DNA from 4 places in the Cellulosimicrobium sp. NPDC057862 genome. Region 3 is predicted to be linked to each of the others. Evidence: riboswitches for the same ligand, from Rfam matches in the RefSeq annotation. Region 3 holds a riboswitch; each other region holds the start of a gene.

Region 1 (3,498 bases), on a different contig from region 3:
CGCGGCACGACGGCGTCGTCCACGGCGACGGCGACGCCCTGCGGCGTCCCGTCGGCGACGTACGCCGGGACGAGCGCCGCGACGAGCTGCTCGAGGTGCACGGGCGCGTCGAGCGGGTACGGCTCGCCGTTGACGAGCGCGGTCGGAGGGTGTGGGGTCACGGGTCACCTCGGTGTCGTCGTGGCGAAGGCGGCCGACCGGCCGGCGTCGAACCCGGGGTTGTTCCCCGGATCTGACGCGAACCCGGGGACAACCCTGGGTTCGGCGAAGCGGTCGGTGCGGGTCGGGGAGAGGGCGGCGGCGGCGTCGGCGGGGAGCGCGGTGCCGGTGAGGCCGGCGACCACCGCGTCGGCGGTGAGCGGTGCGAGCAGGATGCCGTTGCGCCCGTGCCCGGTTGCGAGGTGCAGCCCGGGGACGGCGGTCGGACCGACGAGCGGCAGGTTGTCCGGGGTCGCGGGGCGCGCCCGGGGCGTGACGTCGACGAGCGCGGCCTCGTCGATCCCCGGCAGCAGGGCGCGCGCGTCGCGCAGCAGGGCGAAGACGCCGCCGGCGGTCGCGCGGCGGTCGTCGGGGTTCTCCTCGGTGGTCGCCCCGACGACCACCTCGCGGTGCCCCGTGCAGCCGTGACCCTGCCCGTCCGGGACGGGGTCGCGCGGCACGACGTACACCGGCCGCCCCTGCACGACCCCGCGCACCACGTGCTCGAGCGCGAGGTCCGGCCCGGCGTCGAGGCGCAGGGTCTGCCCCTTGACCGGCCGCGTGGGCACGACGACGCCCGGCACCTCGGCGAGCAGCGCGCCCGACTCCCAGCCCGCCGCGACGACGACCGCACCCGCCGCGTGGAGCCGGCCCGCGTCGTCGTGCACGCCCACGACGCGCCCGGCCGGGTCGAGCGCGAGCCGCGTCGCCGATGCCCGCACGACGACGGCGCGCACCTCGGGACCCCTGTTCGCCCCCGCGAGTGTCCCCGGCCCGGAGCCCGCACCGGTGCCGCCGAGCGCGCCGAGCAGCGCGGCGTGCGTCGCGCGCGGGTCGACCGCGTGGTCGGCCGGGGCCCAGGCGGCGCCCGCGACCCGCGGACCGAGGTAGGGCTCGCGCCGGCGCGCGTCGGCGACGGTGAGCTCGTGCGACGCGAGGCCGTGCGCCGCGTGGAGGGCGAGGACGCGCCGGAGCAGCGCGAGGTCGTCGGCGTCGTACGCGAGGGTGAGGGTGCCCGCGGTGCGCAGCCCGACGTCGGCCTCCGTCGCGGCACGCAGGTCGGCGGCGAACGCGGGCCACGCCGCGGCGGCCGCGAGGTGCAGTCGCAGCGCGTCGTCCTCGCCGAAGTCGGCCTCGGTGACCGGGGCGAGCATCCCGGCGGCGGCGTGCGTCGCGCCGTCGCCCGGCGTCGGGTCGAGCACCGTGACGGTCAGCCCGGCGCGCGCCGCGCGCCACGCGACGGCGAGCCCCACGATCCCGCCGCCCACGACGACGACGTCACGCGCGCCGTCGGGCACGACAGGACCGGCTCCCGGCGGGCGGGACCCCGGACGGACAGGGGTGTGCATGCGCGCTCCCTTCGCTGGCATGACCCAGATCAGGTTCGACGGTCGGCTCCGACGCCCTCTCAGCCCCGTGCGGGGCTCCCGTGCTGTCGGCCACAGTACCGCCTGCTCCGGGCACGCCGCGGCTAGGCTCCGGCAGGTGAGCCCCGAGACCTTCGCCACCCCCGCCGCTCCCGCGCCTGCGGCTCCGGACGTCGCGCGCGCCCGCCTCGCCGACGCGCGCCTCTACCTGTGTACCGACGCGCGCGAGGAGCGCGGCGACCTCGAGGACTTCCTGCGGGCGGCGCTCGCGGGCGGGGTCGACGTGGTCCAGCTCCGCGACAAGACGCTCGACGTGGCGCGCGAGCTCGAGCTCCAGGAGATCGTCGCGCGGGTCGCGACGGAGCACGGTGCGCTGTGGGCGGTCAACGACCGGGCGGATGTCGCACGACTGACCGCCGCGCCCGTGGTGCACATGGGCCAGGGCGACCTGCCCGTCCCCGCGGTGCGCTCCCTGCTCGGCGCGGCACCGGTGGTCGGCCGGTCCACGCACTCGGCCGACCAGGCGGCCGCCGCCGAGGCCGACCCGGACGTCGACTACTTCTGCGTCGGGCCGCTGTGGGCGACGCCGACCAAGCCGGGGCGTGCCGCCGTCGGGCTCGACCTGCTGCGCGCGGTCGCCGCGACGCGGCCCAGCACCCCGTGGTTCGCGATCGGCGGGATCGACGCGGAGCGGCTGGACGCCGTCCTCGACGCCGGGGCGACCCGCGTCGTCGTCGTGCGGGCGATCACGCAGGCGCCGGACCCGGAAGCCGCGGCCCGGTCGCTGCGCGGGCGGGTCGCCGAGCGAGCCGCTGAGCGTGCCACCGAGCGCACCGACGCCTGAGACGCGGGACGGGACCGCGCCGGGCGGCGACTATCCTGGACCGGTGACGTCACCCGCCACCGCTCCCGAAACCCCCACCACCGCCGAGGTCGCCGCGACCCCGCGGCCCGTGCTCGTCGTCGACTTCGGCGCCCAGTACGCGCAGCTCATCGCGCGCCGCGTGCGCGAGGCCAAGGTCTACTCCGAGATCGTGCCGCACACCTTCACGGTCGAGCAGATGCTCGCCAAGGACCCGGTGGCGATCATCCTCTCCGGCGGGCCGTCGTCGGTGTACGCGACCGGCGCCCCGTTCGTCGACCCGGCCCTGTTCGCGGCCGGCGTGCCCGTCATGGGCATCTGCTACGGCTTCCAGGCCATGGCCAAGGCGCTGGGTGGCGAGGTCGCCCAGACGGGCCTGCGCGAGTACGGCGGCACCGAGGTCGAGGTGTGCGCCGCGGGCGTGCTGCTCGACGGGACCCCCGAGAACCAGACCACGTGGATGAGCCACGGCGACGCGGTGCACCGTGCGCCCGAGGGCTTCGAGGTCCTCGCGACATCGGCCGGCTCACCCGTCGCCGCGTTCGAGGACACCACGCGCCGCCTCTACGGCGTGCAGTGGCACCCCGAGGTCAAGCACTCCGCGCACGGCCAGACCGTGCTGGAGCACTTCCTGTACGACGGCGCCGGGCTCGCCCCGGACTGGACGCCCGGCAACGTCATCGCGGACCAGGTCGCGGCGATCCGCGCCCAGGTCGGCGACGCGCGCGTCATCTGCGCGCTCTCCGGCGGCGTCGACTCCGCGGTCGCGGCGGCGCTCGTCCAGCGCGCGGTGGGCGACCAGCTCACGTGCGTGCACGTCGACCACGGGCTCATGCGCGCGGGCGAGGTGGAGCAGATCGAGCGCGACTTCGTCGCGGCGACGGGCGTCAAGCTCGTGATCCGGGACGAGAAGGAGCGGTTCCTCACCGCGCTCGCCGGGCACAGCGACCCCGAGACCAAGCGCAAGATCATCGGCCGCGAGTTCATCCGCGTGTTCGAGGACTCCGCGCGCCAGATCGTCGAGGACGCGGGCGAGCACGGTGCCGAGGTCAAGTTCCTCGTCCAGGGCAC
Region 2 (3,498 bases), on a different contig from region 3:
TCGAGGTCCTGGAACACCATCGCGACGGGATCGTCCGTCGCGGTCACGACGACGCCCGTGGTGCGCTCGAGCCCGGCCAGGCCGCGCAGGAGCGTCGACTTGCCGCCCCCGTTGGGCCCCACGACGGCGAGCACCTCGCCCACGCGGACGTCGAGGTCGACGTCGCGCACGACGGGGTGCCCGGTCCGGCGGGCGCGCCCCGCGGTGAGGCCGCCCCGGTGGACGGCGAGCCCGCGCGCCCGGAGCGCGACCGGACGCTCCGAGCCCGGCGCAAGCCCGGCCGGGTCCCGGCCCGAGCTCGTCGGGGGTGCGGACGACGTCCGTGCGAGATCGACCAGCCACCCGTCGGTCGCCGGGGAGCCGAGCGGCCCCGGGGCACCCGCCTGCTCCAGGCGGACGGCGAGCGGCAGCCAGCACCCCAGGTCGGCGAGGTCGCGTGCGTGCTCGCGCAGGACGCGGTGCGTGGGGCCGTGCGCGACGACCCGGCCCTCGCGGCCCAGCACCAGGGTGGCGCCGGGCAGCGCGCCCAGGTCGTCCAGGCGATGCTCGACGAGCACGACGGAGCGGTGGGGGAGCCTGGCGGGCGACGCCTCGCCGTCGGGCCCGGGTGTCCGGGCGAGGCCGGCGACGAGCGCCCCGACGTCGTGCGCGGCAGCGGGGTCCAGGAGCGCGGTGGGCTCGTCGAGGACGACGAGCTCCGGGTCGGCGACGAGCGCGGCGGCGACCGCGACGCGCTGCGCCTCACCGCCCGACAGGGCGTGGGTCGGGCGGTCGCGCAGGTGCGCGGCGCCGACGGCGGCGAGCGCGGCGGTCGCACGGTCGTCCATGGTGCGGGGGTCGGCGCCGCGGTTCTCGAGCGCGAACCGCAGCTCCTCGTCCACGTGCGCCAGGCAGAGCTGGTCGCCGGGCCGCTGCTGGACCAGGCCCACGCGGGCGGCGAGCGCGGGCGGCGGCACCTCGCGCGGGTCGAGCCCGGCGACGCGCAGCCCGCCCGCGACGGTGCCCGGGAGCGTGTGCGGGACGACGCCGACGAGCGCACGCAGGAGGGTCGACTTCCCGCAGCCGGACGGGCCGAGGACGAGGAGGCTCGTCCCGGCCGGGACCGTGACGTCGACGGCGTCGAGCACCCGGGCGCCGTGGTGCCCGAGGCGCACGGTCACGGCGTCGGCTGTGACGGCGTCGGCCGTGGCGGGGTCCCGAGGGGCGGCCTCGGGTGTGTCGGGGGCGGCGCGCTCAGCCACGGCGGGCCGCGCCGATCGCGAAGGCGTCGAGGGCGCCGGTGCGCGCGAGCGCGTCGCCCAGGAGGCGGGCTGCGAGGCCGCACAGGACGACGCACGACACGACCTGGACACCCAGCCGGAGCATCGCGTAGTCCTGCCCGAGCCAGCCGAAGCGCACGGCGTTGAACGCGAACGTGACGAGCGCGGCGCTCACGCCGGACGCGACGAACACCCACCAGCCGAACCGGCGGTAGCGCGTGAGCGCGAACGGCAGCTCGGCGCCGAGGCCCTGGACCAGGCCCACGACGAGCAGGAGCGGCCCTGCGGGGGAGGCGAGGAAGACGACCTCGACGAGCGCGGCGAGGGTCTCGGCCAGGATGCCGACCCCCGGCTTGCGCACGACGTACGTGGCCAGCGGGCCGACGACGATCCACGCGCCCGCGAGGACGTTCGCGGCGAGGTCCGCGAGCGGGCCCATCGCGAGCTGCAAGGGGGCCCAGAGCTGCACGAACGCCCAGTACACGAACCCGAAGACGACGCCGAGCACGGCGATCAGCACCGTCTCGTGCAGGGTCAGGCCCCGCCGGCGCGCGGCAGGCGGGGGCGTCGCGGGGAGCACGTGGCCTGCGGTCCCGGTGGTCGGGTCGTCGGTCGTCCCGACGACAGCGCCAGGGGCGGCGCCCGGGGTCGTCTGCTGCGGGGTGGTGCGGGGCTCGGCCATGCGGTTCCCTCCGTCGGGCCCCCGGGGCGAGGGGTGCACGACGGCGCGTCACCGCCTCGGCCCGCGCGCACGGCCGGGCGCGGGGCGCGCGGGCACGAGCGCGCAGGGGACGGTGACGTCGGCCCTGCTCCCTTCGCTGGTACGAACCAGATCAGGTTCCACGGGTCTGCAGGGGGGACGGGTGTCCGGCCTGCACTCTCAGCGCTCGTGCGCTCCCCGGGGGCGTTCGGGCCCGACCCTAGGGCCTTCGTGCGCTCTCGACAATCCCGGCGTCTCAGCCCGCGGGACGGCGTGGCAGGGCGTGAGAGCGTGGCGGCATGACGAGGGACAACGACCCCGCCGCGGTCGCGGAGCTGGACCGTCTCGACGAGGCGGTCCGGTCCGCGCCCGCCGGAGACACGACGGCGCAGATCGCGCTGTGGCGGCAGACGACGCGGCTCGACACCTGGTTCTTCATCGCGCGGGGACCCGAGGACCGGCCCCGTCCGTACGCCGTGGGCGCGGCACAGGGGCCGATGGTCTGCCTCTACAGCAGCGCCGACCGGGCGCGGGAGGCCGCGGTCGCGCTGGGCGTCGTCGGCGAGGGCGCAGCGGTACCGCTGCTCGCGGTGCCGGTGCCGGACGCGATCGACTACGTCGCGTCGTTCGGCGCGGCCGGCGTCGTGGGCGTGACGCTCGACCACCCGCGGATCGGCCACCACGTCCCGCTCGCGAACCTGGGCCTGCTCATGGCGTGGGCTGCGGAGGACGCGCCGTGACGGCGCCGTGACAGCACGGAGCGGGTAGCGGACAGGCCGGTGCGGCCCCGTGTGAGGCGGTGGACCTCGCGGGGAACGCGCCACGTCCGAGCGACCTTGACACGCAATCGAACACCTGTTCGAATGCTCTCGTGCGGTGGGACGGACAGGCGATCGGCGCGGACGACGGAGCGCTCCCGGGGTTGGAGCGCGTCGGCCTCGTGCGCAGCGTGCGCACGCCGGAGTTCGCCGGCATCACCTTCCACGAGGTGACCGCCAAGAGCGCGTTGTCCAAGGTGCCGGCCATGTCGCGCATGCCGTTCCGCTGGACGGTCAACCCGTACCGGGGGTGCAGCCACGCGTGCTCCTACTGCCTGGCTCCCACCACGCCGGTGCTCCTGGCTGACGGCACCCAGCGCCCGATCGGCGAGCTGCGCGTCGGCGACGAGATCATGGGGACCGCGCCGCACGGCGCCTACCGGCGGTACGTGCGTACGCGTGTGCTCGACCGCTGGACCACCCGCAAGCGCGCCTACCGCGTGACGCTCGCCGACGGCACACGGCTCGTCGCGAGCGGCGACCACCGGTTCCTCACGGAACGCGGCTGGCGCCACGTCGTCGGCGGCGGGGGCCGCCGCGCCCACCTCGCCCTCGGCGACGTGCTCGTCGGCCCGGGCGCCGCGGCGCTCGCGGACGGCGCGGTCGCGCTCGAGGGGCGCGACGTGACCGGCGGCGACGCGCTGCGCGTGGACTCCCTCGAGGCCCTCGACGGTCCGGGAGAGGAGACCGACCTCGTCGACATCACGACCGGCACGCGCGA
Region 3 (3,498 bases):
AGCAGGTCGCGGTAGAAGCCGAGCGACCGGTCGAGGTCGGCGACGGTGAGGATCGGGAAGAGGCTGCGGAACATCGGCCTGGCTCCTCGGTGCGCTGGGCAGGGGTGCTCCCATCGTGCGCGCCCGACGCCGAGCGCGCGCCCCGGGGCGCGTGCGCTCAGCGCTGCCTCAGCGCCGCCGTCCGGGCCGCGCGGACCGGTCTCAGTCCTTTGTGCGACCCACGGAGTCGTCGAGGAAGGCCCGGACGTCGGCGAGCTCGCGCGCGTCGATGCCGTGCGCGAGGCCGGGGTAGACGCGCTCGACGAGCGTCGAGCGGCCTGGCAGCCACGCGGCCGTGCGGTCGATCGCGTGCGGCGCGATGACGCGGTCGTCGGCGCCGCGGCCCCAGAAGACGGGCGGGCGGGAGGCGGCGAGCGCGGCGTCGGCGGGCTGCTCCGCGGCCTGGACGAACCCGCCGAGGACGACGGTCGCCGCCACGCGCTCGGGGCGCGTGCGCAGGAGCTGCGTCGCCACGAGCCCGCCCTGGGAGAACCCGACGGGGACGACCTGCCGCTCGGGACCGAGCTTGGCGTCGACCCACGCCCAGACCGCCGCGGTCGCGCGCGCCACCGGCTCCGGGTCGGGGTCGCCGGGCGTGTCGATCGGGAACCAGGCGAACCCGCCGTGCGGGAGCGCGAGCGGGGCGCGCAGCGAGACCCAGGGCGCACCGAGGTGCGGGCCGAGGCCCGCGAGGTCGTGCTCGTGCGAGCCGAACCCGTGCAGCAGGACGACGACGGCGCCCGACGCGGGCGGGTTCGTCAGCCCCGCGTCGGACCGGACCGCGACGAGCGTGGCCGGTGCGCTCATCGCGCGAGCAGCTCGTCGGTCGTCGTGCCGGGCACGGCGAGCGTGACGCGCGTGCCCCACGGGTCGTGCACGACGACGGAGCGACCGTCGTCGGCGTGCTGCAGCCCGCGGGCGCGCAGGCGGGCGACGAGCGCGTCGAGGTCGTCGCGGCCGGGGACGGTGATCGCCACGTCGCCGAGCCCGAGGCTCGCGGCGCGCGGGCCGGCGCCCGCGCTGTTCCAGACGTTCATCGCGACGTGGTGGTGGTACCCGCCCGCGGACGCGAACAGGGCGCCGCTGTACTCGGTGACGGTGGCCTCGAACCCGACGGCGTCGACGTAGAAGTCGTGCGCGGTCGCGATGTCGCCGACCTGGAGGTGGACGTGCCCCACGCGCCCGGCGAGCGAGGGCCCGGCGTCGAACGTCTCCTGGTCGAGGTGCGTGCGCAGGTAGGCGTTCGGGTCCAGGAACTCGGTCGCCATGACGATCTGGCCCCGCTCGCGCACCCAGGTCTCGCGCGGGCGGTCGGTGTACAGCTCGACGCCGTTGCCCTCGGGGTCGGTGAAGTAGAACGCCTCGCTGACGAGGTGGTCGCTCGACCCGACGAACGATCCCCGGCGGTCCTGCGCGGCGCGGTAGACGGTCGCGGCGAGGCTCGACGCGTCGTCGAACAGGAACGCGGTGTGGAACAGGCCGGCCTGGCGCCGGTCGACGGCGGGCAGGCCGGGCGTGTGCACCAGGCGCAGCATGGGCGTCGTGCCGCGGCCGAGGACGCGGTGCACCTCGGTGCCGCGCGAGCGCTCCTCGAGGGGCGCGAGCGCGAACGCGCCCGTGTAGTAGGACGTCATCTGCTCGAGGTCGCCGACGCGCAGCGTGACGGCGTCCATGCTCGTGGACGGGGACAGGAGGCGGTCGGTCGGCGCGCCCGGGGTGCTCGTGGTCATGTCTGCTCCAACTTGTTGTCGCTACAACTATATTCCCACACGTCGCCGGATGCTCCCGACACGGGCGGTGCTTCCTTGCTAGGGTCGCGACGAACCACGCGGGGCGTCCCGCCCGGGCGACCGGGCCGAGGGACTGAGACGAGCGGTACGGCCGCCCGGACCCGTCGAACCTGATCTCGCTAGCACGAGCGGAGGAACGTGGGCATGACGACGCCTGCTGCCATCACTGTGAACCCCGTCCGCACGGACGACCCGACCGCGCTCGTCCGGAGGGGGGAGATCGGCTTCACGGTCGACCTCGCCCGGCGGTACGCGCACCTCTTCGACGAGTTCTACGACCACCCGTTCCTCGCCGGGCTGCGCGACGGGTCGGTCGAGCCGGCCGCGGTACGGCACTACGTGGGCCAGGACCACCAGTACCTCACGGCCTACCTGCGCAGCTACGGGCTCGGCATGGCGCTCGCTCCCGACCGCGAGTGGGCCGCGTACTTCCACGAGAAGGCCGGGTTCCTGCTCGACGACGAGTCGCACGCCCACCACGCGATGTGCGACTTCCTCGGCGTGACGTACGAGGAGGCGCAGACGAACCGCCTCGCCCCGAGCGCGCAGGCGTACGTCGACCACATGCTCGCCGCGGGCCGCGACTCGCTCGGCGTGCTGCTCGCCGCGCTCCTGCCGTGCCCGTGGACCTACATCTGGTCGGCGCGGCGGTTCTGGCTCGCCGAGCGGGAGACGACGCCCGGCGCGATCGGGGACGACCACCCGCTCGCGGGCTGGTGGGAGTTCTACGCCGCCGAGCGCACCGAGGGCGTCCTGGACGACCTCCGGGCACGCCTCGACGCGCTCGCCGCCGACGCCGGGGAGGCGGAGCGCGCGCGCATGGAGCGCGCGTTCGAGCTGAGCTGCCGGCACGAGATCCGGTTCTGGCAGATGGCGTGGTCGCTCGAGCGGTGGTGACGCCCCTCCCGGGCCGGTGAGCGCCCGACGTCGGGCCTTACGCCAGCAGCAGATCCCCGCCCGGGTGCCTCGGCACCCGGGCGGGAGCGCGGGTAGCGTGACCGCATGGACGCGACGAGCGCGGCGCCGGGCCCGGCGCCGATCGCAGTGCCGAGCAGAGCGACGGCGAGCCCCCGGTCCCGGGAGGGCGGGCGGCCGGAGCCGCTGCTGCGCCACGTCATCGGCGGGATCCTCCGGCGGGCGCGGCTCGCGCAGGGTCGCACCCTCGTCGACGTCGCGGCCTCCGCGCGCGTCTCCACCGCCTACCTGTCCGAGGTGGAGCGCGGCCGCAAGGAGGCGTCGTCCGAGGTGCTGGCCGCCGTCTGCGGCGCCCTCGGCCTGCGCCTCGTGGACCTCGTGGCCCGCACGGGGGAGGAGCTGCGCCCCGTCGCCCCGGTGCGCGTGCTCTCGTCCGTGCGGGAGCGCGGCGCGCTCTCCGCGCCGCGCCACCCCGCACCCGCCGGGGAGCCCGTGCGCGACCTCCCGGTCGCGCGGACCATGATCGCGACCACGACGCTCGCGGCGCGCCCGACCGCGCGCGCCGCCGACGTCCTGCTCCTCGCCGCCTGAGTCGCGGACCCCGGGGGTCGAGGCGCACCCGACGGGTACCTGGTCAGCACCGCGTGTCGTGCCCCGGTGCGGCGGGAGGCGCGCGGCTACCGTCGAGGGATGACGGAGCCGCAGACCGCGCACGGCACGGCAGAGCAGACCGCCCCGGCCCTCCAGGAGCTCG
Region 4 (3,498 bases), on a different contig from region 3:
GTGCTCAGCACCGCGGTGCCGTCGGCGCCCACGAGGACGGCAGGACCGCTCACCTCGGCGAGCGCGAGGTCGACGTCGTCGCGCGCGTCGAGCGTCTCGGCCAGGTCTGCCGGGACGAGGCTGCGGGCCCCACCGAGCTGAGCGGACGACGACTCGAGCGCGGACCCCGCGGCGGTCGCACCGCGCACGTACGCGTCGGCCTGGATCGACGACGCGACGATGCCGTCGAACGTCGACGCGAGCATCGCGCGCAGCGCGAACGTGCCGGTGACGAACGCGACGCCGATCGTCACCGCGAGCACCGACAGGACGAGCTGGGCGCCGTGCGCGCGCACGCCGCGCAGCGCGATCCGGCCCATCATCGGACGGCCGCCGGTGCGTGCGCAGGTTCGGCGGCGTGCGCGCCCGCGGGCGCCACCGGCGTGAGGGCGCCGAGCGTGTCGAGGACGGCCTGCGTCGTCGGGTCGCGCAGCTCGGTGACGAGGCGACCGTCGGCGAGGAACAGGACGCGGTGCGCGTACGACGCCGCCGTGGGGTCGTGCGTGACCATCGCGACCGACTGGCCGAGGTCGTCCACCGAGGCGCGCAGGAAGCCGAGCACCTCCGCGGCGGCGCGCGAGTCGAGGTTGCCCGTCGGCTCGTCCGCGAACACGACCGCCGGCCGGGACACGAGCGCCCGCGCGCACGCCACGCGTTGCTGCTGCCCGCCCGAGAGCTCCGCCGGGCGGTGCCCGAGCCGCGGGCGCAGCCCCACGGCGTCGACCACGCGGTCGAACCACTCGCGGTCCACCGGCCGGCGCGCGATGGCCAGCGGGAGCACGATGTTCTCCTCCGCGGTGAGCGTCGGGACGAGGTTGAACGACTGGAAGACGAACCCGATGCGTGTGCGTCGGAGCCGCGTCAGGCGCCGCTCGCTCATCGCCGACACCGTCTCGCCGTCCACGACGACGGTGCCCGCCGTGGGGGAGTCGAGTCCGGCGAGGCAGTGCATGAGGGTCGACTTTCCCGACCCGGACGGGCCCATGATCGCGGTCAGCCGCCCCCGCTCGAGGTCGACGTCGACGCCGTCGAGCGCGCGGACCGTCGCCTCGCCGCGCCCGTAGGTCTTCTCGAGGCCCCGTGCGGTCGCGATCACGGGATGCTCCGGCGTGGTTCCGGAGACTCCTGCGGCTCCCGTGGCGTGCTCCGCGGACGCGGCGACGGTCGTCGTCGTACGCGTCGTCCCAGGTCTGCTGCTCATCGGTCCTTCACCCTCCTGCGTCGTCGGCCGGGGACCCCGGTCCGGTCGTCACGACCCTCCCGCGGGCGCGCGCCCGCGGGCATCGGGGACCGGCCCGGACCCTTCCCTGGTCGCCGCCGGGCCGCTCTCAGGGTTCTCTCAGGGGGATTCCCGAGGGGCGGCCCGGTGTAGGCTCGACGTGAACGACAGGGGAGCTCCTGGAGGAGCTGAGAGTGCGGACCACCGCAGACCCTCGAACCTGATCCGGTTAGCACCGGTGGAGGAAGTCGGGATCTCGATCACCTGCTCGTGCGGTCGCCCGCGCTCGCCGGAGCACGGGTCGCACGGGTCGGTGGACCCCTCCTGAACGTCCTGGGAGGACACATGCAGCGCACGACCGCCCGCACCCGCCGGGCCCGGTCCCTCGCCACCGGCGCGGGGACGACCCTTGCCCTCCTCGCGCTCGCCGCGTGCAGCGGCGGCGACGACGGCGCGGGAGGCGACGACGCGTCGTCGGGCACGGGTGGGACCGTCACCCTCGTGACCCACGACTCCTTCGCCGTGAGCGACGAGGTGCTCGCCGCGTTCGAGGAGGAGAGCGGGCTCACCGTCGAGCAGGTCGCGCCCGGCGACGGCGGCGCGCTCGTCAACCAGCTCATCCTCACGAAGGACTCACCGCTCGGCGACGTCGTGTTCGGGATCGACAACACGTTCGCGTCGCGCGCGATCGACGAGGGCGTGCTCGACCCGTACACGCCGGACGGCCTCTCCGACTCCGCGGCGCAGTACGCGGTGGGCGACGGAGGTGAGCTCACTCCGGTCGACCTCGGCGACGTGTGCGTCAACGTCGACCACACGTGGTTCGCCGACGCGGGGATCCCCGAGCCCGTGACGCTCGAGGACCTCGCGAAGCCCGAGTACGAGGACCTGCTCGTCGTGACGAACCCTGCGACGTCGTCGCCCGGGCTCGCATTCCTCCTCGCGACCGTCGGCGCGTTCGGCGAGGACGGGTGGGAGGACTACTGGGCCGACCTCCGCGCCAACGGCGTCAAGGTCGTGGACGGGTGGTCGGACGCGTACTACGTCGACTTCTCCGGCTCCGAGGGCGCCGGGCCGCGCCCGCTCGTGCTGTCGTACTCGACGTCGCCCGCGTTCACGCTCACCGAGGACGGCTCCGCGTCCACGACCGGCGCGCTGCTCGACACGTGCTTCCGCCAGGTCGAGTACGCGGGCGTGCTCGCGAACGCGAAGAACCCCGAGGGCGCGCAGCAGCTCGTCGACTTCCTCGTGAGCGAGGCGTTCCAGTCGGACGTGCCCGGCCAGATGTACATGTACCCCGCCGACGACGCCGTCGCGCTGCCCGACGGCTGGGCCGAGTTCGCGCCGCTCGCCGACGAGCCCTTCGAGGTCGCGCCCGCCGACGTCTCGGCGCACCGCGACGAGTGGATCAAGGCATGGACGGCGACGGTCGTCGACTGACGCCCGGTCCACGAGCGACCACGGCTCTACCTCGCGAGGTAGAGCTGTGGTCGCGCGAGGTAGAGCCGTGGTGAGGGGCCGGGCGGTCCGGCGGGGTGGCGTCGGGCGCGCGGTGCTGTGGGGTCTGGCGGCGGCGGTGCCGCTGGTGTTTCTCGGGGTGTTCTTCGCGTGGCCGGTCCTCACGCTCGTGGCGCGCGGGTTCGTCGGGGACGACGGCGGCCTCGACCTGTCGGGGTTCGCGGAGGTGTTCTCCCAGCCGCGGACGTGGCGCATCCTCGGGCTGACGCTGTGGCAGGCGGTGCTCGGCACGGTGTTCTCCGTGCTGCTCGGCGTGCCCGGCGCGTACGTGCTGTACCGGTGCCGGTTCCCGGGGCGACGGGTCGTGCGCGCGCTCGTCACCGTGCCGTTCGTGCTCCCGACCGTCGTCGTCGGCGTCGCGTTCCGGTCGCTGCTCGTGCAGGGCGGCCCGCTCGGGTTCCTGGGGCTCGACGAGACGTTCGCGGCGATCGTCGTCGCGCTCGTGTTCTTCAACTACTCCGTGGTGGTGCGCACGGTCGGCGGGCTGTGGGAGCACCTCGACCCGCGCGCCGAGCAGGCCGCCCGGGCGCTCGGCGCGACGCCGTGGCGCGCGTTCCGCACCGTGACGCTCCCGGCGCTGACGCCGGCCATCGCGAGCGCCGCGTCGATCGTCTTCCTCTTCTGCGCGACGGCGTTCGGCGTCGTGCTCGTCCTCGGCGGCATCCGCTACGGGACGATCGAGACGGAGATCTGGATCCAGACCACGCAGTTCCTCGACCTGC

Evidence for each region. Region 3 has a riboswitch for thiamine pyrophosphate ahead of ACFVN3_RS20620 (TenA family protein). Riboswitches for the same ligand answer to the same signal wherever they lie in the genome.
Region 1: another riboswitch for thiamine pyrophosphate. It lies ahead of thiO (glycine oxidase ThiO); the one in region 3 lies ahead of ACFVN3_RS20620 (TenA family protein).
Region 2: another riboswitch for thiamine pyrophosphate. It lies ahead of ACFVN3_RS09935 (ECF transporter S component); the one in region 3 lies ahead of ACFVN3_RS20620 (TenA family protein).
Region 4: another riboswitch for thiamine pyrophosphate. It lies ahead of ACFVN3_RS00345 (thiamine ABC transporter substrate binding subunit); the one in region 3 lies ahead of ACFVN3_RS20620 (TenA family protein).

Annotation. Positions count from the first base shown of each region.
Region 1 covers NZ_JBHVMH010000017.1:30,344-33,841, reverse strand. The annotation lists gene thiS (sulfur carrier protein ThiS) at 1-161, opposite strand, end outside; gene thiO (glycine oxidase ThiO) at 165-1,547, opposite strand; TPP riboswitch at 1,552-1,631, opposite strand; gene thiE (thiamine phosphate synthase) at 1,684-2,409, shown strand; gene guaA (glutamine-hydrolyzing GMP synthase) at 2,453-3,498, shown strand, end outside.
Region 2 covers NZ_JBHVMH010000006.1:52,037-55,534, reverse strand. The annotation lists gene ACFVN3_RS09940 (ABC transporter ATP-binding protein) at 1-1,160, opposite strand, end outside; gene ACFVN3_RS09935 (ECF transporter S component) at 1,234-1,941, opposite strand; TPP riboswitch at 2,051-2,170, opposite strand; gene ACFVN3_RS09930 (hypothetical protein) at 2,259-2,699, shown strand; gene ACFVN3_RS09925 (Rv2578c family radical SAM protein) at 2,759-3,498, shown strand, end outside.
Region 3 covers NZ_JBHVMH010000034.1:3,972-7,469, reverse strand. The annotation lists gene ACFVN3_RS20635 (VOC family protein) at 1-74, opposite strand, end outside; gene ACFVN3_RS20630 (alpha/beta hydrolase) at 202-846, opposite strand; gene ACFVN3_RS20625 (VOC family protein) at 843-1,769, opposite strand; TPP riboswitch at 1,859-1,983, shown strand; gene ACFVN3_RS20620 (TenA family protein) at 1,974-2,726, shown strand; gene ACFVN3_RS20615 (helix-turn-helix domain-containing protein) at 2,832-3,335, shown strand; gene ACFVN3_RS20610 (DUF6882 domain-containing protein) at 3,435-3,498, shown strand, end outside.
Region 4 covers NZ_JBHVMH010000001.1:83,683-87,180, reverse strand. The annotation lists gene ACFVN3_RS00355 (ABC transporter permease) at 1-359, opposite strand, end outside; gene ACFVN3_RS00350 (ABC transporter ATP-binding protein) at 359-1,240, opposite strand; TPP riboswitch at 1,418-1,522, shown strand; gene ACFVN3_RS00345 (thiamine ABC transporter substrate binding subunit) at 1,604-2,698, shown strand; gene ACFVN3_RS00340 (ABC transporter permease) at 2,766-3,498, shown strand, end outside.